DNA from 4 places in the Desulfosporosinus paludis genome. Region 1 is predicted to be linked to each of the others. Evidence: riboswitches for the same ligand, from Rfam matches in the RefSeq annotation. Region 1 holds a riboswitch; each other region holds the start of a gene.

Region 1 (8,287 bases):
TAAATTCGTCCCCGCCCCAGCGTGCAGGAACATCCTCCGACGAGCAGCATTTCCTGAGGATCTCTCCGATCATGCGCAAGAGCCGATCCCCTTCCGGATGCCCAAAGGTGTCATTGATCAGTTTTAGTCCGTTTACATCTCCCATGATAATCCAACTTTGACATAACAGACATTTATCCGCTTTTTCCAACAAGGCTTCAACAAAAGTCCTGTTTTTGAGCGTTGTAACCACATCCGTCTGGCTCAAATACAGATTTTCTATTTCATAGTTTTTTCGTTTGGTAATATCCGAGATAGTGCCGATTAAACGTCTGGGGTTCTTCGAATCTTCATATTCAACGACCTTTCCGCGAATTTGCAGCCACAACCATTCCCCGGACTTTTTCTGTGCCCTGAATTCGACGATTAAGTTCTCAGTACTGCCGTTCAAGCATTCATTGAAAGCAGTAAGATAGTGGTCTCTATCCTCAGGATGAATTATTTTAAGGACTTGATTATTAGCTAGATAGATTTCACTATTCTCGTATCCAAAATATCTGAGCCAGTCAGGGTTGATATAGGATTTATTCTTTAAGAGATCAGTATCAAAATAGCCATCGTTGGTTGCTTTTATGACCAATTTGAAGCGTTCTTCATTGATTTTAAGTTCTTCATAATAGACGGCAATTTCTCTAAGCATATTATTGGCGCTTGTAGCAAGATTTGAAATTTCGTCCTTCCCCGGTAAGTAAATTGTCTCAGACATATTCTTTTTATTTTTAACAGAGTTCATAAATCCATTGAGCTTTTCAATTCGGCGGAATACTAGAAGTTCTAAGACAAACAAGCTTAGGCCAGTAATAACGAGGAAAATTGTAATAAACGCCGCACTCGAATACTTGATGATAACCAATCCATCGTGATACATGGGTCTTCCGGTATTAAGTATCATAAAAATCTTAGAATTATTGTACACATTAAGAACTTGAGCAAAGCTCTCAACAGATTCAGTTGTCTTCTTGATGTAAAAGATAGAGTCCTTAAAGGGAACCTTTAGATTATCCTGTTTTAACAATTCGTAAATCTCAGGATCTTGTAGAGTATCAAACTTGATATCTACCATCAAGACCTCTTTTAGGTAATCTAACAACTTTTGATCAAGGAACTTGCCAAAGACTATAACCCCATCATTAGGAGATTTTCTGTCAGATGTCGTAACAGGCGATATGGAGATAAACAAGGGTTTTCCAGAAATCATCAATAGCCCTGTAATAGGAGTAGTGCTAGATAGCAAATGTTGATAGTTTTCTCCCGTTTGCAAACTCTGAAACAATTCTTCTTTAAAGGAACTTTCTGCTGCTTCATCAATTCCATAGGTTTTTGCAAAAACGGTATCCCCTTTAAGATCAAAAAAACCCATATAATTAAGGTTTAAAGAAGTGAAGGTTGAATCTTGAAGGTTTACATCGACATAATTGTTGTAAGTACCGTCAAGATAACGGAATGTATCATCCCAATAAGCCCAGTCCTTCACTGAGTTTTCTAGGGAAGATTCTTCGTGATGTATAATTGACATGGCACGGTTAAAATCTTGAGTAATGATTGTATTTTCTGATTTTTCTGCATAGACCATAAACAGAGTTCTAAGTAAGATCATGGAAACTAGTACTACAAAGAGTATTCCGGAAACTGCCACTAGGGAAATTTTTTGCCTGACCTTCAAAAGGATCACTCCTAAAGCTGCTGTAATAGATTCCGTCGAGGTTCGGAAAAATTAAATTCTTATAGCGAATAATATCGAAAATGCTCGAATAACCTCAAGTTATATATACCTTCTACATTTTCGCATTAAATACCTTTTTTAAACAATTATATTTACTTACAAATACCTAATTTCTTTAGAATTTCACCCCAAGGTTAATATGTTAAATTCAAGCTAATAATCTTAAGCAAACATTAAGGCTTAATTCAGGTAGAGTTCAGATGAATTTCAATTCACTTCAATACATTACTTAAAGTGAATAAATTACTTAATTGATTAAGCATAAAATATATGGTATAATTAGTGATATTTTCTTATGTGACAAACTTTGAAGCTAATTAAATTTAACTTAATATCCACTATCGCTTAATTCTGTCTAGAAGCGGGGGAACCATTTTCTGGGGTGAATCTTTCACAGATAATATGTGAAAGTAGGGTTACTTTCGACCCGAATCCGTCAGCTAACTTCGTAAGCGTTGAAAGGAAGGACAACAAGCATTGCTGCTGTAGCTTTGCTTTACTATTCCTTGGCTTTTTGCGTTAGCTGAACCCAGACGTTGTCTGGGCTTATTTTATTTAGGGGAGGAATAGTCTTATGCAAAATTACAATTTAGAACAGTTTGACGAGAAAGTCCTTGACGATTTAAGTAAGGTTGCTAAAAAAAGCAGCTTTATGAATCCCGAATTATATAGTAAATATCAGGTGAAACGAGGACTCAGGGATTTAGACGGGAGAGGTGTACTGGTTGGCTTAACTGAAATCGGTGAAGTTCATTCTTACATTCTCGATGAAGGTGAAATCATTCAAGTACCGGGTCGTTTAATTTACCGCGGTTATGATATTGCGGATTTGGTCAAAGGATTTATAAGGGAAGACCGCTTTGGGTTTGAAGAGTGTGCTTATCTATTACTCTTTGGACATCTCCCGAAACAAAGAGTTCTGGAAGAATTCGAACAACTTCTGGCCAGTTATCAAAGACTTCCTGAAGATTTTGCACGCGATGTCATCCTTAAAGCGCCGAGTAAAGATATTATGAATACTCTGGCGAGAAGTGTTTTAGCCTTATACTCCTTTGATGATAATCCGGATGATACTTCCATCAACAATGTTTTAAAACAATGTTTGCGTTTGATTGCCTGTTTCCCTTCTTTGGCAGTCTATGGATATCAAGCATTATCCCATTATCATGGAAATCAAAGTCTCTATATTCACAGCCCTCGCCCGGAATTAAGTACAGCTGAGAATATCCTTTCAATGTTGAGACCGGATAGCAAGTACTCAAAACTTGAAGCGACACTACTTGATCTAGCCCTAGTACTTCATGCTGAACACGGTGGAGGCAACAATTCAACTTTCGTAACCCACGTAGTGACCTCGACTGGCACAGATACCTATTCAGCAATGTCTGCGGCCATAGGCGCACTTAAGGGGCCACGGCATGGTGGAGCGAATATTAAGGTTGTCCAGATGTTCGAAGATATTAAAAGCCAATTGAAGGACTGGGAAGATGATGAAGAAATAGAACGCTACCTAAACAGGATCCTTACGAAAGATGCCTTCGATCATTCGGGCTTAATATATGGGATTGGCCATGCTGTTTATTCTATCTCAGATCCAAGGGCGGTAATTCTTAAAGAATACGTTGCTCAACTCGCGCAGGAAAAAGGGCTTGAAGATGAATTTAAACTCTACGCAGCCGTCGAGAGACTTGCTCCCCAAGTGATTTCGAAATCGAATAAAATGTATAAAGGTGTCAGTGCTAATATCGATTTCTTTTCCGGTTTCGTATACAGAATGCTTAATATTCCCGTCGAAATGTTTACGCCTATGTTTGCCATTGCCCGAATCGCAGGTTGGAGTGCTCATCGTATTGAGGAAATCGTCAATGCGGGGAAAATCATCAGACCAGCCTATAAGAGCGTTGCGCCAAGGCAAAACTATATTAAGATGATTGAGAGAGTGTAATTCCTGTTAATCGATGGCTAAAAAGCAAAATAGTTCTTAAAATATCTCTTTACATTGACGCAGCGTAAAGGTGTATAGTGACTTTGTCAGGAGGTGAGCAACATGGAATACACAGTGCAAAAGCTAGCTCAAATCGCAGGTGTAAGCACTAGAACTTTAAGATACTATGATGAGATAGGGATTCTTAAGCCGGCAAGAATTAACCCATCAGGGTATCGTATTTATGGACAGTTTGAAATTGATCAGCTGCAACAAATTCTATTTTATCGTGAGTTGGGTTTGAGCCTTGATAAAATTAAAGAGATCGTGACGTCGCCTTCCTTTGATGGAGCTGAAGCACTGAGGGAACACCGTGTGAAGCTTCTTGAAAAACGAGTGCAATTGGATTTGCTGATTTCTAATGTTGATAAATCAATTGCCTTGAAAGAGGGGAAGATCACTATGATGGATAAGGAAAAATTTGAGGGCTTTAAGCAAACGTTAATCGATGATAATGAAGCGAAATACGGTCAGGAAATACGTGAGAAGTATGGGGAAGAGGCAGTTAAGAAATCCAATCAAAAGGTGAAAGGCATGTCTCAAGAAGATTATGATAAGGTAACAAGGCTGGGAACTGAGTTGAAAGAAACCCTTCATGCGGCCTTTCAAACAGGAGATCCTGCTGGGGTATTAGCTCAAAAAGCGGCCGATTTACATCGTCAGTGGTTGTGCTTCTATTGGGATAGCTATACTAAAGAAGCGCATGTTGGAGTCACTCAGATGTATGTCGATGACGAACGATTCACAGCTTATTATGATGAGAAACAGCCTGGAACGGCCGCCTTTCTAAGAGATGCTGTCCTCATATATACAGGAGCTAAATAATAATCTAGAATTGTAAAAAGGGGGCGTTGCAAAACGAACTAAAATAGTTCGTAAGCAACGCCCCTTTTTTTCCTACTAGAAACAAAACTGCAGGTCCCAAAGAACCCGCAGTTGTCGTATAATTTGAGTTATGCTAACAACCAAATTACACTCTAAAAATTATACTGAATTAAGTGGACACTATCAATTAGTTCTACCATTTAATTTTGATGTGTTAATACCGGAGGATGACTCAGTTCGACTGCTAAGCCACATTTTGGAGGGATTGAATTACGAAGCGTTGTATCAGGCCTACTCTTCCACTGGAAGAAAACCTGTAGTCGAACCCAAAATCCTGTTCAAAGTAGTAGCCTATGCCTATATGAACAACATTTACTCAAGCCGCAAGATTGAAGTTGCTTGTAAAAGAGACATTAACTTCATGTGGTTGTTGGAAGGATGCAAGGCACCAGACCACAGCACCCTTGCTCGATTTCGGAAGAACTATTTAAAGGAATCCATAGAAGACCTCTTTTTCCAAATGGTGACGTATTTACACAAGCTTGGGGAAGTAGAGTTTAAGAACCTTTTTGTCGATGGAACAAAAATTGAAGCCAATGCTAACCGTTATACGTTTGTCTGGAAGAAAGTCGTTACTAAGAATGAGACCAAAATGTTCTTGAAAATTCAATCCTGTCTTGAGGAGATCAATTTGACCTATCTAAAGGACTTCAAGGCAACCAAAGAAACGTTACTTAAGGACCTTAAGGCGGCCCTCTCCTACCTAGAAGAAAAACGTCAGCAAGAGCAGATTGAATTTGTCCATGGTATTGGAAAACGGAAATCAGAGCTACAAAAGTTTACAGAAGACCTGAAGGAATTCTATACCCGTCAAGAAAAGTACAACAGACATCACCAATTCTTCGAAGGAAGAAATAGCTACTCCAAAACCGATCCTGATGCGACCTTCATGCATATGAAAGATGACCATATGCGCAACGCTCAGTTAAAGCCGGCTTACAATGTTCAGATTGGCGTGGAAAGTGAATATGTAACAGGGGTTGGGATTTTCCAGGATCGTAACGACATAGCCACACTCATCCCTTTCTTAAACACGCTGGAATCTAAACTACAGGCCCATTATGAAAATGTTACTGCAGACTCTGGTTATGAGAGTGAGGAGAATTATCTTTATCTCGAAGGGAAAAAGCAGACCTGCTACATAAAGCCGCAAACCTATGAACAATGGAAAAAGAAACGCTTCAAAAAGGATATCAGCAAGCGAGAAAACATGGTTTACAATGCAGAAATGGATGAATACACCTGTCATAACGGAAAACAACTCAAACTAGTGGGAATTACCCATCGAACATCGGCAACGGGCTACCGATCTGAAATCACGATCTATGAATGTGAAGACTGCCGTGATTGTCCTTGTAAAAGTCAATGTACAAAAGCTAAAGGCAATCGAAGAATGCAAGTATCTAAAACGTTTGTGGCCAAACGCCAGGTATCGTACGGAAACATTACCACCGAAAAAGGGAGACTACTCAGAGTAAATCGATCCATACAGGTCGAAGGAGCCTTTGGGGTACTCAAAAATGACTATAACTTTAATCGCTTTTTGACACGAGGTAAAAACAGTGTAAAAACTGAATTTATGCTGCTGTGTTTTGGGTATAACGTGAATAAACTTCACGCTAAAATACAGAATGAACGAATTGGTAAACCCCTTCATCCATTAAAAACGGCTTAAAAAGGGGTCGAAAAAACAGTCTCATCTAGAAGGCTTATTTTGCTATACACAAATTTAAGTAGAAAATAGAGATTGAGCATTGCAATCAAACCACTTAATATTTTCCACAGTAAAAAGAAATGGGGAGCATCGCTTGCTACTTCAAAATAGTAGTTTTGCGACACTCCCTTTTTTCTTACTGATCAGAAAGTTACTTGCGTTACATACTTTAGTATCAGTGCAACTAAGGCAGCCGCCCTTCACTAAGGCTAACAAGTGCGAAGACAGTGTCTTCGCACTTGTTAGCCAAGTTTTCTGTACCAACTTGCAGAAGGCAGCTGTTCAGAATTATAGCAAAGTGATTAAAATGGCGTGTTTCTAAACTCGCGTGGCGTAACTCCAACATTATTATGGAAATTGACTAGAAAATTTGATTCAGCAGAAAACCCGCATTCGACGGCGATTTCCTTAACCTGAAGGTTTGTTTTCTTAAGCAGCATCTTTGCATGGTTTAATCGAATTTTCACTACATACTCATATGGAGAATAGCCGGTATCCTTTTTAAAGGTTCTGGCAAAATGGAAAGGACTAAGATTCACATTGGAAGCAATAACTTTGAGATTGAGCTTTTCTTTAAAGTTAGCCTCGATAAATGCTATAGCTTCTAGAACTGGGTCGAATTTAGCGGGTTTTTGTAAAATAAAATCATAAGAGAGCATTAGTAATTCTGAAAGCATCCTCTGGATATAGCATGACATTAAGGGCTCGGAAATGGGGCTGCATTTTCTTGCATCTTCGAGGATCATATTTAGATACTTCGGGATTATTGGGCAATTGTTTAAAGGGATGACACATCCGAAGCGATCATAAATCAGATCAAACAGTTCCCTGCTGGTGTTACCGTCATAATGGAGCCACATCGTCGCCCAACCAGTATTCGTATAATATCGATGTGGGTTATAACAATTGATTATTACTAAATCATTTTCTTTGGCAGTATATAGTTTGTCATTATAACAGATCGTTCCTTGACCTTTTACTATATACATAAGAAGGTAACTGTTGTATTTGTCCCTTTCAACATAATAATTATGATCACAGAAAAATTTACCTGTACATATTAAATGAAAGAAAAGGGATTTTGCCAGGTTACTGGGAGTGAAAAAGTAATACTCAGATTCTTCAAGTACTCCTTTTTCATTGACCCTCATAATAAAGCCTCCTTGCAAGAATTTTAATAGCAAGATTTCGAAATACCTTAGCAACTTTAGGAAATGAAAGCGTTGCAAAATCAGTATATACTATGAATTAAGATCTAGCAAGATTAACATATAGGGCCTGTTGATGCCGTATGGCTCTGAGTAATGGGGGAAGGGGGGAAGACAAGTCGGGATAGCCTAAAATACTCTGCTTGATGTGTATTCCAAAGTAAAGGTAGGAAAGAACATGTTGATTGTAGGCGAGCTTATTAATACTAGTCGAAAAGCGATTAACGATTCGGTAGATAATAATGACGCACAGTATATTAAGAAGATAGCCATCGAACAGGTTGAAGCCGGGGCGAATTATTTGGATGTGAATTGTGGAACCAAGGTTTTTCATGAAAAGGAAACAATGGAATGGCTCATTAACACAATCCAAGAGGTCGTTCAGGTCCCCCTATGCATAGATAGTCCAAATCCTGAGGTTTTGGAAGCTGGCCTGGCATTATGTAAGTATGGACAGCCCATGATTAACTCAATTACTGATGAAAAAGAACGTTTTCAAAAAATTAGTCCATTATTATCCAAATATAAAACTAAAATCGTTGCACTCTGTATGGACGATAAGGGAGTTCCGGAAACAGCTGATGACCGTATGAGGGTACTTAAAAGTCTGTATGCCAATCTGCGGTCAATCGGGGTTCCGGATCATGATATGTATTTTGATCCGCTCGTAAAGCCGATAAGCAGTATTGAGACAGCCGGAATTGAGGTTCTCGATACTATTAAGGCTATAAAGA
Region 2 (8,287 bases), 2.4 Mb from region 1:
TTTACCATTCCTCATAGTTTAAGAGAAGTGGGGGACCTGATGAATAGATTAAATTCGAGTAAAATTTCTCTAGTCTTTTAACTTTCGCTCATATTTTTGACCGAGGTTACATTCTTAAAAACAAGTGAGGAATTTGCGATAAAAATAAATCTTACAATAACCCAAAGTATCTATAGGGCAAGCTTTCCGTGCCTATTAAGCGATCCTTAACTATTCCCTTGTTTATTACGATTTCGACATGCTCTATAACGTATAATAGGAAATACTGGCGAGGCATTAGAAGAAAAATGCAGACCGGAATATATAAAAGGGCGGGAAATCAAGAATGAATAACCAGGTAAAAATTGTCGTAGCTGATGATAACCAGAGTTTCTGTAAATTATTACAAAAATTTCTTCAAGCTCAAGAAGATTTCCAGATAGTAGGTATAGCTTATAATGGATTGGAAGCTTGGGAATTAATCAAATCACAAGAGCCGGATTTAGTGATACTTGATCAAATAATGCCTAATTTAGACGGGCTAGGTATATTGGAACGTATTAATAATCATACAACTATGAAACGACCCAAAATAATTATGCAGACGGCTTTCGGTCAGGAATTTCTTACTCACGAAGCTATATTACATGGTGTGGATTACTTTATTCTTAAACCTTTCGATTTGGAAGTTTTACGAAACCGAATCTGTTCCTTGACTCAAGAGATGTCTTCAGTAACAGCGACGCAAATCCCCAAAACCTCTCCCGCCGCTATGACACAGAATAGAGACGTCAATTTAAATGTGGATGTAACCAAGGTTATGCACCAAATTGGTATTCCAGCCCATGTTAAAGGATATCATTACATTCGCGAAGCAATTCAAATGGTTGTAGAGGATGTATCCTTATTAGGAGCAGTTACCAAAGAACTCTATCCATTAATCGCGAAAAAATTCAATTCGGCACCTAATAGAGTAGAACGAGGAATTCGTCATGCGATCGGCCTTGCATGGGATCGCGGACAGAAAGAAACTCTTAAGCGAATTTTCGGGTATTCTATAAACATCGAGCTCCAGAAACCGACGAACTCAGAGTTTATTGCACTTCTTGCTGATAACTTTAGAGTCATGAGTAAAGTAAGTTAGTCGTAGTTTGCGGAATTTTACATGTTAGTCGATTAATTATTTGTAGTTTGGGTTTTGATTCTCTCTCTCAGATAAAGCTATGAACGAACTTTAGTTCGTTTATGGCTTTTTGCGTTTATAATTGTTATCTTGACTGCTGAAAAAATTTTCAAGGATGCACCATAGTGAATGAAAATACAGCAAGCCATAGTGCCAGGGGGGCAACTGACTAATGAACTTTTATTAAACGGTTATAATAATGGTAACATTGATTAATCTAATAAGGTTACTTAATTGCATCTTAGTAAGGGGGACATAGAATGTATACTCTTAATGCGCAGCAGCAGCATGATGTGCTTAATTCTTTTCGGCAGGTTGTTGACAAGCAGAATTCAGATTTAATCAGCGAGGATTTGTACAATCATTTAAATCTAAACTGCAATTTCAACTCTCATTTCAGTTTGCAAGGATTTCGAGCCGCTTATAGCGGCGATCATTTCCAGGAATTTCTTGAGCATTTTGATCGAAACTCGCCGCATAGTCAGTGGCAAGAAGCACCTGAAATCAGCAGTAATTTTAAAGACTTAAATAAGGCTTTAATCGATTATTTTGAATCTCGAAACACAGAATCTATTCACTAACTATCTGTTCACTAATAAAAATGAAGTAATCTCGAATTTCAGGACCTGGAAAGCCATTTTTCAGTCCTGTTTTGTTTTAAATAAAGCATAATTCTCGGACAATAAAATGGTTTATAATCACTTAGTAAGAGGCAAACGGCAAAATAAGGAATCGATTTTTTCTGAGATCTTGAAGGAAATGCAAGAAGGAAGTGGAATGTTTGTAAGAGTAGAACTATTATTTCCTGAAGTGAATTATTAATTGGGAGGAAGGAATTTGAACGACAAAATAACATTAAATAAAGAAAAAAGACAGGATATGATTTTAGCCATACAAAGTTATTTCCTTAAAGAAAGAGACGAAGAACTTGGAGACTTAGCCTCAAGTTTGTTTCTGGACTTTATTATCGAAAAATTAGCAGTCGAGTTTTAAAATCAAGGTGTTTACGATTCCTACAAATTTATGAATTATAAACTTGAGGATCTGTTAGAAATTATTAAATATTGACATGAGAAGAAATGTTTAGGGTATAAATTCTCCATCGACCTAGCTAATTTGCGAACTCAGCAAAACACTAAACCTCACTGGGGGAAGCTAAAATGAACGAAGATGTAGCGGTAATTGAAGGAGTATACGACATTATTTTACCTGACGTGCCTGCATCTCTGCACAGATGGGGGAGAAAGGTGTGGCTACGTGACATTGAAGTTGGAGTTAAGGGGAAACTTTTATACTATGAAGATGGAGTTTGCAATGTCACAAGCCTTAGTAGGATTACAGATATTATAAAAACCCCGGATCATATAGAAATTTATACTCAAAGCAGTATCTACAAACTCAAGATTTTGCCTAGTGAACCGGATTAATTAAACCAATACCGCTCTGATTATTAAATTTTACCTTCTAAATCTTCCATCATTTTAATAATCGAGTATAAAGCGTTAAATCTGATATGATCTTCTTTCGAAGATCCATTGATTCCATTAACCTTTTCACACTCAAATTTTATTTTTTTCAATAACTCATTCCATATTTTTTCGTAATTCATACAACTCACTCCTTCATATCTTCCTAGATAATGTATATGCCGAGTTCGGATTTTTAAGATAGACGCATATTGAGCGTCAATGTCTACTACCATTTTTTCATTTTATGATTAAGTGTTTCTAATAACTGAATTTTTTATTCTGTCGTATTAAATCTGATCCTTACTCATATTTGAGTTCTTGAAGTCTATTTTTTAAACATCTACCATGAGTATGTACTCGTGTAATATAGGGTATTTACTTTAAAGAGCAACTGGGGATAAAATCACAGTTGCTCTTTACTTTATACTAAATCAGCAAGATTTTGCTTTTTAACTAAAAAGGCCACCCGTAGGTGGCCATGAACTAAAATACATTTTTACTTCCTAAGTATACCGATTCCCAATAGGGACCAATAGGGTAAATTGTTACTCCCTTAGAACTAGAAGCATTGATGAACTGATCATTTCCAATGTAAATACCAACATGATCTACTGTTCCATTTTGATCTATGGAGAAGAAGAGTAAGTCACCAGGCTGCAGGTCCTTGAAGTTTACAGAAGTTCCGACAGTGTATTGCTGGCTTGACACTCTGGGAAGAGTAATCCCATTTTGGGCAAAAACATACTGAACAAAACCTGAGCAATCAAATCCGGTGATTGGCGATTCGCCACCCCATTGGTAAGAGATACCAATGTATTTTTTAGCAGTGTCAATAATGGCGTTCGCTTTTACAGCATGTAGTTTCTCTGCATAAGCATCACTTAAAACGTTGGTTGTGTTTGTTCCGACGATGCCGTCCGCTTTTAAAGAGTTCGCTGATTGAAAAGCCACAACTCCTGCTTCGGTTTTAACTCCGAAAATACCATCCGTTGTACCAACATTATACCCAAGGTAATTCAGCTCGGTTTGCAATTGTACGACATTGGAACCCGTTGAACCGATTTTTAATACGTTATACACCTGGGATGCTTGGGCTGTCTGAACTAATCCAAGTACGAAAAAGGTCGCCAAAACAAATAAGATACCCACTCTCTTTGTCATAGAACAACTCCTTTGTAATTAATAAAGAAGAACCATTTTATGTGCTGAATTTAATTATACAAAAGAGAAGCAAATAAACTATGTGGAAATCATCTAAAAATTGTTTAAAAACTATTAAAAAATCTTTAAGGCGAATAATTATAGATCTTACTGATTATGCATTATTTCGGGCGTACTGATAATAGCGGTTGTACTTGTGGGTGGAAATATAGTCTATAATACCCGAAATGCCAAAGCATCTACCCCTAGTTATATCACAGGAACTGTAAGAATGGGTACCGTTGAAAAGTCCGTCAGCGCAACAGGAACAATCGAACCTATTAATCAATATAATCTGTCTTCGAACAGTGGGGGGAAATTACTGAGATGATGTTAAAGTTGGGGATCAAGTTAAATCCAGACAAGTTTTGGCAAAATTAGATTCAACTCAGGCTCAGCGGGAAGTGACCAAATCAAGCCCAATTAAAATTAAATCAACTCTACGCACCGCCTTCACAAGTTAATGTCTTGAATGCCCAAAGTGCAGTGCTTAAAGCCCAATCAAACGAGGCCAGCTCACTGAGCAATTTACAAACCCTTGAGAGTTATAGAAACTCGGCCACACTCAAGGCAGCAATTCAGAAACTCCAAGCGTGGTGTCAAACAGAAAACCATTATGCTTCAGTTTTTGATCGAAGCAGTTATCATAAGTATGCTGGACGGCATTATAGGCATTCTATTTGGAGCAGGAGGGTCTGAAACAATCACCCAGTACGTTGTTGCCACGACATTCAACGTGCTGGGTGATTTCCATTCCAGATAAATTTCCTTAGATGGGGCTGAGTTATTTAGGCGTACCTACGAGCACCAAGATAATGTTCGGTATAAAAGCTATTACTGAGGTTAGTGATCGTCACCCCAACACGGGGGTTATCGGCGTGAACAAAACGCCCTCCACCAATATAAATACCTACATGAGACGCTCCTTTAGAATAGGTCGAAAAGAATACTAAATCACCGGGCTGTAGCTCATTCTTGCTGATAGAAACCCCCGAAGCATATTGAGCATAGGAAGTGCGAGGAAGAGATACGCCAGATCCAGCGTAGATATACTGGGTAAATCCCGAGCAATCAAAACCTTTTCGAGATGTCCCCCCAAAAACGTAAGGTGTTCCCACTAAACTAACTGCATGATCAATGATATCAGAAGAATCATCGTTTCCGCGGGACACTTGTTCTTTGGGTTGGGTTTTAGCTGAAGCAGTTTGAGCTGTATGTACTGCTTGTGAACTACTGTTGGGAGAGTTTTTTACACTCTGTTCATTGTTTGTTTGAGATTGATTTGCTTCTTTTGTGGCTTCTATAACCTCAGGGTCGTTTATAGCCAGTTGGAGCTGGGGATGTAAGAATTGAGGATCGATAGTCGACTTAGAATAGTCAGTTAAAGCTGCTGGCATTGATAAAGTGTTTACGGGTAACGTTTGAGATGTTGATGGCACAAGTACATTACCTGCCAAAAGCATTCCGGAAAGAATAACTCCAGATAGGCGTGACAGGCTTGGGGACAAGTTCATTTTGTTTTCACCTTTCTTAGCTTACGAGGTTAGTTGACGGATTTGGGCAGGAAGGTATAAGCCCTACACGTTTTCACGTGATTCACCCCATAGGAAAATTCCCCCGCTCTAGTGTAACCTAGATTCAGCTTTATTTTTTATACATATTCATAAAGCTGAAATTCGACAATATGTGCGAATATCCTGCAAAATATTCTATGTAATATATGGAAAAAAACTGAATTTGAAGTAAATCGGCTTAGGCAAGCTCATAAAACATTACACAGCCAAAATGTAACATAACATACTAATTTTACGTTCTTTTTGCGCAATAATCTAAGACGCTATTGTAAAAAATATGAACTGAAAAGAGAAAAATTTTAATTACTGATACCGATCCCTTTGATCATTGATGTTTCAGAGAAAGATACAGAGGGAGTGAATAAAAGGTTGGAAAAATATCGTCATCGCAAGTTTTTTCTTGCAATAAGCCTGATTATTGCAGTTTCAGCCTCCTTTGAAACAACATTTGTCTCAAAATTAAGTTCTGCTTCCATTCCATCTATTCAGTACGGTATCAAGCAAACAGCCGATCAAAAATTGGTTAAACAAATTTCACTAACAAACATAACGGTTAATTCATCTCCAAAACAAGGACCCAAAGCTACAAAGACCTCAATTACTGCGAACGATATTATCGGTGAATTCAGCACAAAATTTAATGTTAAGGAAAAAAACCGTTCCATAAATTTAACCTTGGCGGCGAGAGCTCTCAATAACAAAGTAATATATCCTGGTAAGGTATTTTCTTTTAATAATATTGTAGGGGAACGAACTCTAAAAAACGGATATAAAGATGCCTATATCTTGAATAACAATCGATATATTCCTGCTCTTGGGGGAGGAATCTGCCAGGTTTCATCGACATTATATAATGCTGTACTATTGGCAGACTTACAGATTATCGAGCGTGTTCCTCATCAGGTGCCTATAATTTACGTCCCATTAGGACAAGATGCTACGGTGTATTATCCAAAAATAGATTTTAAGTTTAAGAATAATACCAGCAGCCCTATTTACATTCGTTCTAAAGTACAATCTGGCTTATTAACCCTTCAGATTTATGGTAAGAAAACAGGCAAAATAGTTCAAATAAAACCGCAAATTTTAAAAACTATTAGAGGTCGAGCAGGCTCGAAAGGGTACATTGTTAAAACGTGGAAGATTGTTAAGGACTCTCAAGGGAATGTGAATAAATCAATGCTTAGCCGTGATATCTATGCACCATTAAAGAAGAATTAATTATACAACAACCCCACAATAAGGCGAGTTGCTTCTGTAGAAAAGCAACTCGCCTTATCATATGTATATTAATGTTATTTATTCAGAACAGTAAACCACCCTGCTCAAGATTGCCCTTGACATTTTTGAGCAACAATTGTGGCCTTCAAGCGTGCCTCCTGGCTTTTGAAAAAATATGGCAGCAAATAAATATTGTTGTAAGATTGAACTTCTTGTAGAATAGAATTAGTTTCTATTATTTTTTCAAAAAAGAACTAGGAGGTTTCTCATGACTGTTTCTCCGAAGTTGAAGACTTCAAAGACTAAGTCTCCCAAATCAAAGGGTCCCCTTATTTTGTTCATAGTAATTTTGATTATTGTAGCCGGTATTGTACAGGTCAGTCGTCCCTATCCTGCGGCAGGGGTAAAACCGATATCTCAGGATATCACATTGCCTGGTCAATTGGCCGTTAGCTTTCCTGATCAAGGTGAATCAGCCGTAGGTACGGAAAACTTGGGTGTCGTTGCCTCAACCGATCAGCAAGGTTCTGTCCCCATCGCCAGCTTGACAAAAATGATGACAGCTTATTTAGTACTTAAAGAACATCCCTTGAAACCAGGGGAGGATGGCCCCAGTTTAACAATCAATGCGCAAGATGTAGCCGATTATCAGAATGGGGTCAAAAATGGTTATTCTGTTTTACCAGTTGCTCAAGGTGAAAGCCTGACTGAGAGACAACTTTTAGAAGGATTAATGTTACCGTCGGGAGATAATATTGCGACGACATTAGCGCGTTGGGTGTCTGGAACAGAGGCTGCTTTTGTAACAAAAATGAATGAAACAGCTAAATCTTTAAATATGAAGGATACTCACTATGACGATCCTAGTGGTGTGAGTACCACAACTGTAAGTAGTGCAGTTGATCAAATAAAAATAGCTCAGGCCGCAATGAATGATCCTGTTTTCCAAGAAATTGTTGCTATGCCACAAGCAACGCTCCCTGTATCTGGTACTGTCTATAACGTTAACTCAATGCTTGGGAAACATGGGGTCGTGGGCATCAAAACCGGATCAACTACCCCAGCCGGCGGTTGTTTTGTTTCGGCGACCCCCGTGGTGGTCGGTAAAGAAAAGCATTTTATCTTAGCAGCGGTGTTAGGCCAAAAAACTGTCCAATCCTTACAAAGCTCTCTTGAGGCTAACGTTCAAATCTTAGATCAAGTCCGGTCTCAGTTTAAGTTATATCCCATAACACCACCTGCAGCAGGATTTGGTCAAATAACGAGCGCTTGGAATTCTACAAGCGATTTGAAAACAAGTCAGCCCATCCAAGTCTTTGGATATCCTGGCATGAAGGTAGAACTTTCAATTACAAACCTCAAAACAGAGTTACCCATTAATGCGAATGAAAATGTTGCAACTCTAACCATCAACACAGGATCCCAAACTCAGACAGTAAAGCTTAACAGCGCGCAGCCAATAAAACCACCATCGATCCTGTGGAAGCTTATTAGATATTAGAAGATCGGTATAATTGCGGCAAGAACGTTTTATATGAGGAGGTGTTTTTTACACCTCCTTATTTTTATTGCCTTTAAGCAACTAATTTTGTCACTAAAAGCGGAAGGTGAATAGATCGACTTCAGTGCCTGAGAAGCAGATCTTTTCTAATTTCCAAACG
Region 3 (8,287 bases), 1.8 Mb from region 1:
AATTTATCTTGCGAAAAGGAAAAAGTATGGTATATTAAAGATTAGCGAGAAGAAAAGGAGTGAGATTTTTGGTAGAAATAACTGAACTCGCAGCTCAAAAAGTTAAAGAAGTGCTTAAAAGTCAAAACAAAGAAAACGCATTTCTTCGCCTTTATTTAGTAGGCGTTGGCTGAGGTGGGCCGAATTTCGGCATGACTCTGGATGAGTCAAAGACAGATGATGATATCTTGGATGAAGGATATGGTGTATCCTTATTGACGGACAAAAAACTTTCCTCATACTTAGAGGGCGCAACCGTTGACTTTATCGAATCCAAGCAGGGCGGAGGATTTGAAATTCGAACAGCAAATCCTGGCAGTGGATGCGGCGGAAGTTGTGGCGGAAGTTGTTAATAAGAAAGAATTTCTAAGGAGAGCTCATTTGAGCTCTCTTTTATTTTACTGTCAGAAAGTATAACTTTGTTGAATACTTTGCACCACCGGCCTTCCATCCTCGGCATCGCTAAAACATGGAATATCCTGTTCAAGTTGTATAAATTCAAGTGCACAATCATAAATTTTTAGGCAACGTTCGTACAAAGATGTAGCATGAGAAAAGACTTGAGTATACAAAGTAAATATGTTAGTCTAAGGTCCATAATCTAAATACAAACGTCTGTTAAGGGAGGAAAAACTATGTCATTGCCTCGGGAAGAGTCTAATCGGGCCATAATTACTGTAATAGGCCGTGATCAAATAGGAATAATTGCTTGGGTTTCGACACGCCTTGCTGAGTATAACGTTAACATTTTGGATATTAGTCAAACGATTCTCGATGAATTTTTTACGATGATCATGGTAGTCGATATGGAACCAGCGACTTTGGAGCTCGTCGAGTTAGCGAATACCCTTGAGCAAGAGGGTCTTAAGAAAGGCTTACAAGTCAAAGTTCAGCACGAAGATATTTTTACGTTTATGCATCGCATTTAGGTAATACTAGAATATGTTTGAAGGGAATTGTGGAGGGAAATCACGGTATGACGATTACTTTTGCTCGTGAAGAGGTTCAACAGACTATCAAGATGATTCATGAGGAAAATCTTGATATAAGAACGATCACCATGGGAATTAGCCTGCTCGATTGTATAGCAGAGGATATTAACCGTTTGGAACAGAAAATTTATGATAAGATCGTTAGGAATGCCAGTCAGCTTGTAACGGTGGGTGAACAAATATCGTCGCGATTTGGGATTCCAATTATTAACAAGCGCGTTTCTGTTACTCCTGTGGCCATTGCGGCAGCTCATTTGACTTCAGAGGGAATGGTCCGGGTCGCCAAGGCTTTAGATCGAGCCGCTCGTGAACTGGGAATTAATTTCATTGGCGGTTTTTCGGCATTGGTACAAAAGGGATTCACAGCGGGAGATATGGCACTTATCGAGGCTATTCCTCAGGCTTTAAGTGAGACAAATTTTGTTTGCTCATCGGTTAACATTGGGACGACTAAAGCAGGAATCAATATGGATGCAGTTCTGAAAATGGGAGAAGTTATTCTTAACAGTGCGCTCAAAACAGCTGACCAGGATGGTATAGCTGCAGCTAAACTTGTTGTTTTTTGTAATGCTCCGGAAGATAACCCTTTCATGGCAGGTGCTTTCCATGGGGTTGGAGAGCCGGAATGTGTCATCAATGTCGGAGTTAGCGGCCCGGGGGTTGTGGCTAAAGTTGTTAAAGAATATCCAAATGCAGATTTTGGTGAACTGTCCAATCTTATTAAACAAACAGCCTTTAAAATCACTCGGATGGGGGAATTAATTGGCAGAGCGGCCTCAAAGGCTATGAACGTTCCTTTTGGGATTGTTGACTTGTCGTTGGCCCCAACCCCGGCGATTGGTGATAGTGTGGCGGAAATTCTTGAGAATATGGGTCTTGAACGGTGTGGAACTCATGGTACAACCGCCGCTTTGGCCTTACTGAATGATGCGGTTAAAAAAGGAGGGGCTATGGCTTCTTCTCACGTTGGAGGGCTTAGCGGAGCTTTTATCCCGGTGTCGGAGGATGCTGGAATGGTTAATGCGGTGGAACTTGGAGCCTTGACCTTAGATAAACTTGAAGCAATGACATGTGTCTGTTCAGTTGGTTTAGATATGATTGCTCTGCCAGGGGACGTGAGTGCAGAAACCATCTCAGCGATCATTGCAGATGAAGCTGCCATCGGCATGATCAATAAAAAGACAACCGCAGTGCGAATTATCCCGGCTATCGGCAAAAAGGCTGGGGAGCGTGTAGAATTCGGAGGGTTACTGGGCGGAGCTCCAGTCATGGATGTTCACCCCTTTTCATCCAGGATGTTTGTCCGGCGTGGAGGTCGAATTCCTGCTCCAATTACAAGTTTATCAAATTAAATAGCCTTAAGATTACAAAATGGTTAATTTAAGGATTTTAAAGTAAAATAATTAGATTTTAAGGCCAAAAAAACCGTTATTAATGGTTATACTCAATTACTCTAGCGTATAGATAGCCAAAAGGATTTTTACAAACTCATAGTAATCGGGTACAATAAGCAATGTAATTTCATTATTAATTTTCCTTTAGGTTATGGAGCGTTATTCTAGTGCACGATTGGCAATCGAAGGCGGGCCTAATAATCCGCCGAGGGCATACCGATGAAGTTCCTGGTGGTGGCTTTCGACGCCCAGTCAAGGGTTGCTGCTGGGAGTTAAGGATGAGGGGGATCCGCAATGGCATGCGGGCGTGACCCTTTTCCGTGGAGGCCTAAGTGCGTGGCTGCAACAGCTACGGCTTAGGGTAGAACCTGCATTAGGAAGGAACTTAGTGCAGCGTAGCCTGCCTTGAGGTGGAAAAGTTGGGAAGGCTAAAAAAGGTCTGGATTGTGTTGGCCGATACTTTTCAGACTGCCGGAAATGCTTTTCTGCAAAAGAGGCTAGATTGTCTAGGAGTGTTAAGGAAACTTCTAGAACGTCAACTAATGGGGATTGAAGTGGGGACTAAGTGGTGATCAAGTTCTGGTGATGGTGACATTCCAGGCTGAGGAAAAGGAGAAATCGCCTGACGGGAAACCGAAGGAACTCAGTGGGAAAACCTACTTGACCTAAGCCTCAATATTGACTCTTTAGCTTCCTAAGGCCTAATGGAAAGCACGCCTCTCAAATTTGAGAGGCGTTTGTTTTTAAAAAAAATTTTCAAGGGAGATATTTCCATGGTTTTTTGCAGGATTTTTAAGACATGATGGCGAATAGACTCTATATATATAATATATAACTAGCTGAATCCTAACTTGTTAGGAACGGGGGATTCTTTTGGGGTGAATCACGAACTTTCGTGTAGGGCTTACACCTTGGCCCGAATCCGTCAACTAACCTCGTAAGCTAATGAAAGGTGGATTTCTTCTTGCTGATTGCCTCATCTACACGGATGTGGTTGGGAAGTGGAGTCTTGGCGGGTTTGATTTTAGCGAGCAGCCTTCCAGCTTTCGCTACAACCCAAATTGCTTCAGCCAGCCCAAGATCCGTGGCTTCGATTCTCGTAAAAACGAGATCCTATCCTAAAGCTGTCCGCACACAATTACAGTGGAAACCGAGTTCCTTATCTTCTCTGGAGGAGATAGATTCAACACCTGCAACATCACTTGCGAAATCTCAACCAACAGCCCAGGCAGTCGCCAATAGCCCTAGACCCATTCAAGTCGCAGCCACGTCCTCAAAACAAATCTCACGATCGGATAGTTCAGTATTAGTTGATCACGCTTTAAGCCTGCAGGGTGTTCCCTATCAGTTTGGAGGAACAAACCGAAGTGGTTTTGATTGTTCGGGGTTTACGCAATATGTTTATATGGGATCTAATACTTCTCTGCCAAGGACTGCCTCAGAACAATTCAACGTTGGATCATCTGTCAGCCGTGGTCAGCTGCAACCGGGTGACTTAGTGTTTTTTTCCACGTATGCTCAAGGGGCCTCCCACGTGGGTATTTATATTGGCGGCGGACGCTTTGTTCATGCTTCGAATACAGGTGTTCGTATTACGAGCCTGAGTGATAGTTATTACTCGGCTCGTTATCTAGGGGCTCGCCGAGTCAATTAGAGTTTAATATCTTATTGGCTTTGGTTACAACAAAACGGAAGCGTCTTTCTTTCACTTTCACAGTGAAAGAAAGACGCTTCCGTTTTGTTTGTTGTAGCCGCTTCGAATTTTGGAAAGTTTTCTTTCTCTTAACAACGTGGCAGCCAAGGAATGGGCCTGTACTGAATACATTCTCCGCTTGGCTTTGTAGAGAAAGGCCTTGAATTATGAATATACGAATCCGTCATTACACATTGCTGGGTACGTTTGTAATAACATTTCCGGCATAGTTCCACTCTGTAATTTAAAATCATGGGATAGACCTCTCCTCTTGCGCTGAAATTTGGGAAGGCGACGGGTGAAAATGTTCGAAGATAGCCAGAGCACTACTTTGGGGGAGTCCTGTTGACTGAAGTTCCTCCACGGAAGCCTGTCGGATATCGTCAAGCGAAGAATAATGCTGTAATAGATGCTGCTTACGTTTAGGACCAATTCCAGTGATACCGTCCAACGCAGACAGTGTCATATTTTTAGTACGTTGTTGACGGTGAAAGGTGATGGCGAAACGGTGAACTTCGTTTTGAATTCTGCCTAACAACAAGAACGTTGGATGATTTCTCGGCAGAGGAAGGGAATTACCCGTACTATCCATAAGCTCATTGGTCTGATGGTGGTCATTTTTAACCATTCCGGCTACGGGAATTGCTAGGCCAAGCTCGTTTAATTCTTTCAAGGCTGCATGTATTTGCCCTTTGCCGCCGTCAACTAGGATCAGGTTGGGCAGAGGGCCGTCTTCTGAAGCAAGGCGGGCATATCTGCGCCTAATAACTTGCCCCATGGAAGCAGTATCATCGGAAGTCTCCATCGGTTGAATTTTATACTTACGGTATCCGTTGCGCTGAGGCTTACCCTCAATGAACTGAACCATACCGGCCACAGAATGAGTACCGGCGGTATTCGAAATATCAAAAGCCTCGATTCGACGAGGAACAGGGATTTTCAAAAGATCTCCAAGTGTCGTAAGAGCTTGGAGATTCTCCGATTGTTGGCGTACTTCAAGAGTAATCTGCTCATGGAGTGTGGTTTGGGCATTGGACATAGCCATAAGGACTAAATCCCTCTTTTTGCCTTTCTGAGGAATTGAGATTGGGAAAAGACTAGTTAAAGCCTGGGCTTCTAAAGGTGGAACTAAGATCTCCTGTGGCCAAACTTTTCGTTCCAGATAGAATTGAGCTATAAAAGAAATAAAAGCTTCTTCTGGATCTTCAAAGTAAGGGAAAACAAAATTATCCCGGGCAAGTAATTTACCTTGCCGCAGATAAAAGACTTGTATACACAGTTGGTCAGTCGTTTTAGCATACCCTATAACATCTCGGTCGATAAAATCATTGAGGGTAATGTTTTGCTTCTCTCCAAGGCGTTTTAAGTCTTCGATCAAGTCCCGATATTCTTTGGCCCTTTCGAACTGTAAGGATTCCGATGCCTTTTGCATTTTTTCCGTCAATAGATTAAGGATCTGACTTTGGTCACCGTTTAGAAACGTAGAGGCATTCTTAGAGATTTCTTCATAGGCATTGGGAGAAATGTCACGAACGCAGGGTGCGAGACACTGCTCAAGATGATGATAAAGGCAAGAGCGAGTTGGAATTTGACGACATTTTCGAAAAGGAAAAAGGCGATTAAGCAGACGAGCTGCTTCTTTTGCGGCCGTTGCATTGGGGTAAGGACCATAATATTTTCCGGAGCCTTTTTTAATTTGACGCGTCACTATAATTCGTGGATGCCTTTCATGGGTAATCATTAAATAAGGGTAAGTTTTATCGTCCCTTAATAGTATATTGTACTTAGGGTTATGTTTTTTAATCAAATTGCATTCTAAAACGAGGGCTTCAACCTCAGAGTCTGTTAAGATATATTCAAAATCAGTGATATGACTAACTAAACGTGCAGTCTTACCATCATGCGACCCGGTAAAATAGGATTTCACTCTATGTTTTAATTGCTTGGCTTTACCGACATAGATAATCTGACCCTGGTGGTCTTTCATGAGATAAACACCTGGTTTTTCAGGCAGCAAGGTCAATTTCTGTCGAAGCAGATCCATTTTTCCCACCTCTGTTCCTATTTTAGAACTCGGGTTCGTAAGATGCAAGTATCTCGATACATATCTTCGTTCATCCAAACGTATATATGCTTTAAGTAAGCTCATTTATGAGTGATGGGAACAGAGGATTGGGGGGAGAGATTATGCCAGGTAGCTGGGGGAGACCACCGCGAAATGAATTATGGCAGGATTTACAAGCCTTAGCCCTTTGGATTCTAATTATTGGAGTAGTAGGTTATATACTTTTCCCTAATTTTTTTAAAGATATCTACACTCGTTTATCAGATCCTGCAGCTCAAACCAGTAGTTTAAATGATAACTATACATTAAATAACACGACTGATCAAACGTCGGATGCAAGCAATCCGCAAACCGTTATTGGTCAAGATTTTTCAAGTGTGACAAATTCTCTCTATAATGCCAAAAGCGAAGTTTCTTCGGGTTACTGGGTTATTTTTGTGGCCAATGGAGAATTCAAACAACTTCCTGTAAGTAGTGAAGCTTATGCCTTCTTAGTTCGGCTTATTGAAAATGACCAAAATGCTGCGGGAAAAAACACAGTAATCCTTGCCTCAAATGGTCAAATACGCAAAGTAGTTGTCAGTGAAGAAATTTATGCAATTATCACCAATTTAGCCGTTATCGGGGCCCGTTCCAGTTCTTGACAATGATTAGCGAAAAAGGAGTTTAGCCCCTGCAGCAAATAAGAATATTCCTGCAAACTGCCAAGGGTTCCATGGAAGTCGATTGGCGCCAAACCAACCGAAATGGTCGATGAGTACTGCCATACTGACTTGACCAATAATGATTGCTGTAGTGGCATTGCATACCCCTACTTTAGGGATACTTACAGCCACGAGCCCGACGATAAGAACACTTAATAATCCTCCAAGATAAAGATACCAAGGAACTGTCAGCCAATGATATTTTAATATTGGAATCCTGCATACCAGAAGAGCGATCAAAGCAATTAGAGTTCCAATGATGTGCACGATAAAAGTAGCAGACAATAACGAAGTCTTCTCACTTAATAGAGAATTCAGGGTGCCCTGGATAGCCATGATAATACCGGATATTCCAGCAACGACAAAAGGTAAAGAGAATAATTTTGACATTGTTACCTCCTCATAATTTCAGTTTTAAACTGTAAGATATCACCAGATTCGTAAAGAACTAATCAGTATTCATTAGAACGGTTGAGGGAAAAATGAAAATATCAAACTAAGATATCAAAATAAAGTGGAGGTGCGTCATGGATATCGATTACAACTTGATTCAACGCGCCCAAATGCTGCTGACCCTTGATCATCCTTTGACTCAAGTCCGGGATATACTTTTGCGAGAAGGATATCCACAAGAACAAGTGGTAGAGTTAATGGATGCTACAGAAGAGGTTTTAAATTACCTTGTTCCACCTCAATACGATGAACATAAAATTGGGATTGACATTTTACACCCGGGAGAGAAAGCAGAAGGCCGAAAACCTACCGTCGATATTTTGATAGATAAGCGATCAGGAAAATTAGAGTTAATCACTCCCCACCTGCCGGAAACTTGGCGTGTTGCTAATGAGGTTCGAAAAGCTATTAAACGGCAACGCTATTCTATGAACTATTTCCATTAGATTCCATGGAGGATTGCTTGGGAAACCTTGCAGTCCTTTTCTGCTCTTAGCTTTTCTCCAATTTCGAGAATTATGTTATAATATATCGATAAATCAAGTTCAGGAAAGAAGGGTCTGGAGTGGATTTTACGCCAATATATCATGGATTGGATCATGTTTATCATAAATTAGTATCTGATCAACGACTTGACAAACAAGATGGTTTAAAACTTTTGCAGACAACGAATCTCTTAGGGTTAGCTTATCTTGCCAATGAGCAGAGACGCGTAAAGACTAGTAATCAGGTATTCTTCAATAATAATGCTCATATTAACTATAGTAATGTTTGTAAAGTTCGTTGCGGACTTTGCGCTTTCGCAAAAGACAGCGGGGAAAAAGGATCCTATACCATGACTATTGAGGAAATAGTGGATAAAGCTGGACATTATGCTGATCAGGGAGTTACTGAAATTCATATAGTAGGAGGAATACACCCTGATTTACCATTTTCCTATTATTTGG
Region 4 (8,287 bases), 2.0 Mb from region 1:
TTGAACGGGGACAAACTATTGATGAGATGACTGTTCAAAGAGTCAAGAGACGACGTACCCTTGACTCTCAATTACCTCCCGACTGGGTGAGTCCGGAGTTCAGGGCTATCTTGGATGTACTGATGACCGGGGAAGAGAAATTATCTGCGCGAGTGAAGAAAGTCAACAGGGCTTTATATGAGAAACACGGCCCTGAACCCATCGAGGATGACATCCCATACTGGACTATTTTTGATCAAACGATGGATGCCTGGCAACGTAAAGTAAGTGGAGTCTTTTATTTGCGCGCAATGATGGAGGTTGCGGTGGTTGCTACAGAAATTCGCTGGGCAGGTCGACGTTTGAGGTCAATCTATAACATCAGTGCAAGTGAGGAACTACGAACATAAGAACTATTGTTTAGACTCCAGATTAACGTATTCCGAGCGAAGAAATGAGGAAATGGCTGATGAAAAAATACATAAAAGGGATGATTATAGTTGGGGTGGCCGCAGTTATCGTTATAGGGTCGGTCATTATCAGAGTGAACAAGGAAAATAAAGGGGTTGAAGGTTCGGCAGTGAACGTTTCTGCTCAAACAGATGTTGAGCGAAATAATTCCCCAAACCAACCATCACCTGACTTTTTGCCTGGGGCGAAGTTTACTTCAGAGGACTCAAAAGAGGACAACAATAGGTTTGTTTTTGACAGCAGAAGAGCTGACTTTGATGGTGATGGTAAAGTCGATGATGTCGTACTTATCGGTGAGAAGCAAGATGATAATCCCTATGTTCAAAACATCGGAGTTGCCATTAAGGATAGCCATACGGGTAAGTTTTCGATCGCTTCTATAGGAGAATTAAATTCCGGACTTGATCCGAAATTGTTTATCGGCAGTTTCAATAAGGCTAAGAGCAACGATATTCTGGTCTCTTTTGCTACAGGAGGGAGTGGCGGGGTATATCAGTTTAGTCTTTTGTCTTATCATGATGGTCAAGTAAAGGCTATAGTACCCCAAGAAACATTGAATCATGGGTTGGTGCTTGAGACTCAATGTCTGCCCGGGTTTAATTTGAAGATCACGGATAAGAATACCGGGTATACAGCTACAATTGATCTTCATAAGGGATCTGTCGATTATGAAAGACTTGGTATTTACAATGAAAAAGGTGAGTTATTGCAAGATCCTATGGTACTCGTAGATGGATTCAGCGTTCTGAAACCGGAAGTAAACGGGGATGGGATATGCGAACTGCGTGGAATTCAGAGGATTTCAGTCGGCGCACATGCCAATTCGGTAGCTAATGCTGAATCAGTTTGGAAAGTGTCTAACGGCCAACTTAAATTATTGAGCGAGAATATCGAGGCCCTGAATTAAGATTAAACGAGGAAAAATAGTTTATTTTAAAGATAAAAGAAAAGAGTAATGGCATACGCCATTACTCTTTGAAGTGTCGTTATTACAGAATTAATACCTGCGTGCTCCGAGATAGCGGGAAGAATAAAAACTATCACTAAGGCTAGATACTTCAACTCCACTACTGGGATTACTGGCTTGTACAAATCGACCTCCGCCGATATAGATACCCACATGAGATGCACCCTTGGAATAGGTTGTAAAAAATACTAGATCACCTGGACGCAGATCATTTTGATTGACTGGAGTTCCGGAAGCGAATTGCGCATAAGAGGTGCGTGGAAGAGATATACCTGAACTCGCATAAACATATTTAGTAAAACCAGAGCAGTCAAAGCCACTGCGAGATGTTCCGCCAAAAACATAGCGCGATCCTTGTAAACTTAAGGCGCGATCTACGATACTTGAAGAACCATCACCTCCACGAGAAATTGCAAAAGCAACATTAATGGGCTGACTGCCAGAGCCTTTAGCGACTACTTGATTGACAGGAGATTGTGTGACCTTCTCGTCTAATACTTGCTTCGTTACATCGATTCCATTTTTTTGGATATAGGAATATGTAACTAATTTTGAACCATTACTCCCCGTGGTAAGGATTTTCGTTTTGCCGTATCCTAAACTGTTATCAGTTTTTGTAACGACATCGAAGGGAATTGTTTCTGAGCCTGAATAAGTTCCCTTACTTACAACAGTAAGATAGGGCGTAGAATCAACAAGCTTTACGATCTGGCCAGGCTTTAACTTCGTGTCTTTAGTTGTCCCTGGATTTCCCGCTAATACTTCATCAGTCAACATATCGTTCTTGCGAGCGATAAGCCACCAGGAATCATTGGGTAATACGGTGTAATCCTTGGTTGTTATTTTGCCATCCATTAAAACTTTGTAAGCTTGATCAACAGTTACCATTTGATCGGGTTGGGCTTCAGCTTTTTCGATGCTAATTTTTTCATCAAAATTTACGGAAGCGACTTTATTTTCATCACTAGGCTTAACGTAATAATCTTGATATTCTTTTAGAACTTTATCGGCATCTTCTTTGTTTGGCAATACCGCTATAACAGCACCGTCTGCCTCTAACTTATAACCGTCAAGATAATACTTTAAGTTATCCTCTAATACCTTTTCGTTCAAAGCGGATTCAAGATAGACCGTTGGTTTAACTCTGACATTATCATAAGTGATGATGTCATGCGTTTTAGCAACAAGCCCAAATGACTGGCCTTGTTGTTTCAAAATCGATTCGACAAGGCTTTGACCTGTGTCAGCATTTCGGACCAAACCAATTTGTTGACCGTTGATCATGATTGCAGCAGCAGAGGTCGTTGTCGTAAGATAAAAGGTGAGCCCGCCAGATAAAAGAATTGTAACAGATAACGTGACGATTACTTTCGGCGATTTCCAGGATATCCCTTGTAAATGATTGCGGGAAATTTGAAACATAAGCTTCTTTTTCTGAGTCCAATTGAAATGTTTGATTCGGCTAAGTACCAAACCTTTGAATCGTAACAGAACCGGAAACAATTGCATGTTTTTCACCTTTCTCAGCAGCTTACGAGGTTAGTTGACGGATTCGGGCAAGAAGGTGTAAGCCCTTCGCGTATTATACGCGTTTCACCCCATAATAAATCCCCCGTTCCGGATAGAATCCAGATTAAGCTCTCTTTTTCCTTTCGTCGACATATCATTAAGAAGTATTCGACAGGATATGCAAATGTCCTTTAATTTTTTTTTTGTAATACTTGGCAATTTACTTGGAGTTAATTGTAATAGGGTAATAAAAAATATAGCTGATAAATATACTTAAATTCTATGATTAGATGATAGAATGTTCTCTGACGCTTGAGCGAAAAAATTATAAGGTGGCGAATTCGTTGATCATTTTGGGAATTTTAATTTTTTTTGCAAGAATCATTGATGTTTCTTTAGATACTCTTCGGGTTAAATCAATCATCAGGGGAAAAAAGTTAGTCGTTTCAATGATCGCCTTTGTAGAAATTATTGTGTATACCCTGGGGGCTTCTCAAGCCTTTAAGTATGTCAATCAGCCGACGGTTCTCCTCTTTTATGCCTGTGGATACGCAGCGGGCAACTATGTTGGTATGCTCATTGATGACAAGCTTTCCAGAGACAGCGTTTTAGCTTTAGTTGTCACTGAGCATGATGAGTGGAGCCTGGCGGATACGTTAAGGGAATGTGGGTTCGGAGTCACTACAGCGAAAGGATATGGCTTAAACGGTGCAGAAAAAGCCCAGTTGAAAATCGTGCTTAAGAAAAAAAGGTTTACAGAATTAACGAAGCTCATCCGCGAATCCGATCCATCTGCTTATGTCGTGACAATGGATGTCACAGATATTAAACGATAGAAAACAAATAAAGAAAACTTGGCTGGTGTCCGAAGACATTGTCTTCGCACTTGATAGCCTTGGCGCAGGCAGTGCCTAGTTATGCGCAGGCCATGGATGGCCGAGTGTCCCTGAAGCCAAGGATGGTGAGAAGGGACCTGTAGAAAGTATTTAACGAAGTTATACTCTGACTAGTATAAAAAAGTGCTGCCCGATCGAAAAAAGTTTTATTCGGTTTTTCATAAAATTTACAATACAAGAATAAAATGGTGATCTTCGGCGCACCTTAATGACTATTAGTTTTTAGGGGGGATAACTATGAACTTAGACAAGGTATTTTACCGGAATTTTATGAAAAATCTATTTGCAGACCCCTTTGAAGTTAAGTTTTGGGATGGAGAAGTTGTAAATTATGGAGGAAAGGAGGCAAAGTTCCGAATTGATTTTAACGAACCAATTGCTAAAACTGAAATGTTTGGTGATCTGTCATTAGCTCTTGGTGAAGGATATATGCAAAAGAAAATTGATATTGAAGGAAGCGTTCAGGAAGTCATTGAGTCTCTCTATAATAAACAGGATAGCTTTCTGCACCAGAAAAATGTGTATGTAAGGATGGCTAAAAATCTCTCCAATAATATCCATAGAAACAAAGAAAATATTCAATTCCACTATGATTTGGGAAATGACTTTTATCGTTTATGGCTTGATGAGACTATGACTTATTCCTGCGCCTATTTTAAATCTCCTCACGAAAGCTTGACTCAGGCTCAAAACAATAAGATTGATCATATCCTAAGCAAACTTAACTTGCTGCCAGGTCAAACATTGCTCGATATCGGCTGCGGCTGGGGGAGCTGATATTAACGGCGGCAAAAGCGTATCAGGTTAAGGCTTTGGGTATTACGCTCAGTAAAGAGCAATATAATCGGGTCCTTGAAAGAATTCAAAATGAAGAATTGCAGGAACTCGTCGATGTTCAAATTCTTGACTATCGAGAGTTAAAAGGAAGAACCTTTGACCGGGTGGTTAGTGTTGGAATGATCGAGCATGTTGGGAAGGAACACTTGGAAGAATATTTTTCTACCATAAAATCTCTTTTAAATGAAGGTGGAGCATCTCTTTTGCATTGTATCACTGGTTATCAAGAGGCAGGGACGAATAGCTGGATTAACAAATACATCTTTCCAGGGGGATATATTCCTGCAATCTATGAGCTAATTAAACTCATGGCTGAAAACTCGTTTTATCTTATCGACCTGGAAAGTCTTCGTGAACACTATACTCGAACTCTAGAACATTGGGCACTAAACTTCGAGAAGGCACTTCCGTTAATTCAAACGATGAAAGACGAAGCCTTTATACGTATGTGGCGTCTCTATCTCAACTCTTGTGCTGCTTCTTTCCATTGCGGTAACCTTGATCTTCACCAGTTCCTTTTTAGCAAAGGAGTAAACAACTCGTGGCCTATGACACGAGATTTTATGTATTCAGTTAAAAATTCATAGCAAGTATTTCCTTAAACTGAAGTTTTGATAGTTTCGTTAGATTCTGCCGACTAAACTAAAATCTTTACTAATCCCTTGTTTTCCTGGACGCCAATTTGCGGGAACACCCAGTCCAGTTGCTTGTTCATATTGAAGTCCTTGGATTATTCGGATTAATTCTGTTACATTGCGACCAACTTCAGGAGGATAAAGGCTGGAATATTTCACCTCACCACCGGGTGCAATGATATAAGTGGCCCTGAAAGCAAGCCCTAATTCCTCTCTCAAAACTCCATATTGACGAGAGATGCTATGTGATCGGTCGGAAAGTAACGGGTACTGAATTGTTCTTGCGGACGGAGAAATTTCAGCAAAAACCTTATGAGAAAAGATACTGTCGGTACTAATAGCAAGAACTTTAACTCCTAATTGCTCCAATAAATGGTGATGGGATGCCACGGCTCCCAATTCCGTTGGTCAAACAAACGTGAAATCACTAGCATAAAAGAACAATAAAACCCAATCATTGATATAATTGCTCAGTTTAACAGTCATCTTATTTCCTAAGTAAAAAGCATCAGCAGAAAAATCAGGGGCAACCATTGTAGGTTTAATCATAGTAGCTCCTCCCTTAAAATTGATTTCTGGATTAAACTACGCAAAGCTGCTTGATTATGACATTGGTTCCTTAAAGTTTTAAAAAGCATCCTCCTTTCACTATCAAGTGAAGGGGAGGATGCTTTTAGTTTCATTGTATCTTTATGCCGTATTTCTGCAGCCGATAAAGGAGGGTTGGGCGAGTAATACCCAGATATTTAGCAACTTTAGTTTGGTTATAATTGTGCTTTTCCAATGCCTTTATGATAAGGTGTTTCTCCAATTCTCCCAGAGAGAAGCCACCTTCAGATAGATTAATTTCAGGAGCTATTGTTTTCTCTAAACTATTCAGCAATTCCTTGGGAAAATGTATCGATTGAATTTCAGAACCCTGACATACAATAAGTGCTCTTTCAATGGCATTCTGAAGCTCTCTGATGTTTCCGGGCCAGTTGTAGTGTGTTAATGTTTTCATCGCTTCTGAAGATATTTTTTTGCTTTTAGAAGGGTCGAATTTTTCGAGAAAATGATTGACAAGAAGGGGAATATCGTCTTTCCTAGAGCGAAGGGGCGGCATAATGATGTGCATGACGTTCAAGCGATAGTAGAGATCCTCTCTGAAAGTTCCCTTAGAAATGGCTGTGGCAAGATCTCTATTCGTTGTGGCAATGACGCGTACATCAACATGGATTGTTTCGGTTCCGCCCACTCGTTCAAAACACCGCTCTTGTAATACTCGTAATAATTTCGCTTGCATACTTGTTGGCATTTCCCCAATTTCATCGAGGAGAATTGTTCCTTTATCGGCAATTTCAAAGCGGCCCTTCTTTTTGCTGGTTGCTCCGGTGAAGGCTCCTTTTTCGTGTCCAAACAGTTCACTTTCGAGTAGTTGCTCTGGAAGGGCAGCACAGTTTAGAGCTACAAAAGGCTTATCTGAGCGGTTGCTGGCTTTATGTATTTCCACAGCAGCGACCTCTTTTCCGGTTCCGCTTTCACCCGTTATCAGTACTGTGGTACCGGTTTTCGCGACTTGTTGGATCAAGAGGGCAACCTCTTTCATAGCCTCACTCTGTCCGATAGTCTTCCCGTATTTCTTACCTAATTCCTGACGCAAAAAGTTAACTTGGTTTTCCAAATTAGAGAGATGTAAAGCTTGTTTAACTTGTACCTTTATTTCTTCGAGTTTAAAAGGTTTGGTAATATAATCTGTGGCACCAATTTTCATGGCTTCAATGGCAGTGTCGATAGTTCCGTGGGCCGTAATCATGATGACCGGGATATTATGATTTATCGCTTTTATCGCTTTTAAGACTTCAATCCCATCAATGTCGGGCATCTTTAAATCCAAGATTACCATTGAAGGATCGTTTTCTTCTGTCAATTTAATACCTTGGAGACCTCTCGTGGCAGTAAGTACTTGATAGCCCTCATGGCTAAGTGCCCTCTCGAGGGCCCAGCACATTCTTTCCTCATCATCAATGACCAGAATTCTTGGTGTCATGAAGATCACTCCTGTCATAAAATTGTGGTATCACAGGAAGGGTAATATTAAAGGTAGCGCCTTTGCCCAGGTCGCTGTCGACTTCAATCGTTCCGCCATGCAATTTAATACTTTGATAAGATATTGATAGCCCCAGCCCAGTCCCTGTCGTTTTGGTCGTATAAAAGGGATCAAATATTCTCAACTTATCATCCGTTGGGATACCTTCTCCGGTATCAGAGAAACTAATCTGAATCATATTTGCGCTTTCTTTAGTGGTTATTTCTAATGTTCCACCATCAGGCATTGCTTCTGCCGCGTTTACAATGATATTAACAAAAACTTGTTTCAGTTTTTCAGTATCGGCTAAAATCTTAGAAAGTTTGCGGTCAAGCTTTAATACAACGCTTACTTTCTGCTTGCGCAGCATCGCAGCCGAAAACGAGAGGACCCCAGTAATTAGATCATTGACAGAGCACTCTTTTATTGAAACTTTTGTTGGCCGTCCAAAATCAAGAAGTTCTTGGATTTCTGAATCTTGCCGATCTATCTGTTCCTCTATTGCTCTCGTAAATTCTTCAATCCCGCTCACTTGAGAGTATTCCTGCTTCATAAGTTCCACTAAGGTCTTAATGATAGCAATAGGGTTTCGCAATTCATGTGCCACTCCGGTTGCCAAACGGCCAAGGGCAATTAGATGCTCAGATTGCCTGAGTTGATCTTCCAACCGCTCTTTTTCAGTGAGACCTAATGCCAGACGATTAACTGCTTGGGCTACCTGACCCAGTTCCCCCGGCATTTCAGGCAGTAAATGGTGGATATCATTTTCCATGCTGTTTAAGCCCTGTTTTAGGCGATCGACGCCAGTGGTTAAATTTCTAATGATTATAAGAGTACCAATCATAACAATGGCCAGAACACCGAGAGTGAAATACCTTAGAAGTTTCCCAAAGTAACTGCTCTGATAAAAGAAGGGGTTAAGGCG

The links. Region 1 has a riboswitch for cyclic di-AMP ahead of VZF35_RS13870 (citrate/2-methylcitrate synthase). Riboswitches for the same ligand answer to the same signal wherever they lie in the genome.
Region 2: another riboswitch for cyclic di-AMP. It lies ahead of VZF35_RS25740 (C40 family peptidase); the one in region 1 lies ahead of VZF35_RS13870 (citrate/2-methylcitrate synthase).
Region 3: another riboswitch for cyclic di-AMP. It lies ahead of VZF35_RS22650 (C40 family peptidase); the one in region 1 lies ahead of VZF35_RS13870 (citrate/2-methylcitrate synthase).
Region 4: another riboswitch for cyclic di-AMP. It lies ahead of VZF35_RS04090 (NlpC/P60 family protein); the one in region 1 lies ahead of VZF35_RS13870 (citrate/2-methylcitrate synthase).

Annotation. Positions count from the first base shown of each region.
Region 1 is NZ_CP144211.1:2,761,627-2,769,913, reverse strand. It holds gene VZF35_RS13875 (HD domain-containing phosphohydrolase) at 1-1,702, opposite strand, end outside; cyclic di-AMP (ydaO/yuaA leader) riboswitch at 2,095-2,233, shown strand; gene VZF35_RS13870 (citrate/2-methylcitrate synthase) at 2,337-3,707, shown strand; gene VZF35_RS13865 (MerR family transcriptional regulator) at 3,810-4,571, shown strand; gene VZF35_RS13860 (IS1182 family transposase) at 4,702-6,306, shown strand; gene VZF35_RS13855 (helix-turn-helix domain-containing protein) at 6,648-7,496, opposite strand; gene VZF35_RS13850 (methyltetrahydrofolate cobalamin methyltransferase) at 7,732-8,287, shown strand, end outside.
Region 2 is NZ_CP144211.1:5,198,903-5,207,189, forward strand. It holds gene spo0A (sporulation transcription factor Spo0A) at 326-1,123, shown strand; gene VZF35_RS25705 (hypothetical protein) at 1,423-1,743, shown strand; partial or broken gene VZF35_RS25710 (DUF2164 domain-containing protein) at 2,000-2,230, shown strand; gene VZF35_RS25715 (hypothetical protein) at 2,323-2,589, shown strand; gene VZF35_RS25720 (hypothetical protein) at 2,613-2,771, opposite strand; gene VZF35_RS25725 (C40 family peptidase) at 3,115-3,792, opposite strand; gene VZF35_RS25730 (hypothetical protein) at 3,989-4,162, shown strand; gene VZF35_RS25735 (hypothetical protein) at 4,370-4,594, shown strand; gene VZF35_RS25740 (C40 family peptidase) at 4,620-5,345, opposite strand; cyclic di-AMP (ydaO/yuaA leader) riboswitch at 5,349-5,485, opposite strand; gene VZF35_RS25745 (VanW family protein) at 5,727-6,626, shown strand; gene VZF35_RS25750 (D-alanyl-D-alanine carboxypeptidase family protein) at 6,895-8,127, shown strand.
Region 3 is NZ_CP144211.1:4,553,867-4,562,153, forward strand. It holds gene VZF35_RS22635 (HesB/IscA family protein) at 69-392, shown strand; gene VZF35_RS22640 (ACT domain-containing protein) at 675-968, shown strand; gene VZF35_RS22645 (PFL family protein) at 1,016-2,383, shown strand; cyclic di-AMP (ydaO/yuaA leader) riboswitch at 3,253-3,385, shown strand; gene VZF35_RS22650 (C40 family peptidase) at 3,393-4,079, shown strand; gene uvrC (excinuclease ABC subunit UvrC) at 4,369-6,210, opposite strand; gene VZF35_RS22660 (hypothetical protein) at 6,306-6,827, shown strand; gene VZF35_RS22665 (DMT family transporter) at 6,834-7,277, opposite strand; gene VZF35_RS22670 (hypothetical protein) at 7,415-7,786, shown strand; gene mqnE (aminofutalosine synthase MqnE) at 7,906-8,287, shown strand, end outside.
Region 4 is NZ_CP144211.1:772,221-780,507, reverse strand. It holds gene VZF35_RS04100 (FUSC family protein) at 1-389, shown strand, start outside; gene VZF35_RS04095 (hypothetical protein) at 449-1,357, shown strand; gene VZF35_RS04090 (NlpC/P60 family protein) at 1,448-2,839, opposite strand; cyclic di-AMP (ydaO/yuaA leader) riboswitch at 2,931-3,067, opposite strand; gene VZF35_RS04085 (DUF2179 domain-containing protein) at 3,271-3,762, shown strand; partial or broken gene VZF35_RS04080 (class I SAM-dependent methyltransferase) at 4,060-5,246, shown strand; gene VZF35_RS04075 (peroxiredoxin) at 5,283-5,843, opposite strand; gene VZF35_RS04070 (sigma-54-dependent transcriptional regulator) at 5,974-7,323, opposite strand; gene VZF35_RS04065 (ATP-binding protein) at 7,298-8,287, opposite strand, start outside.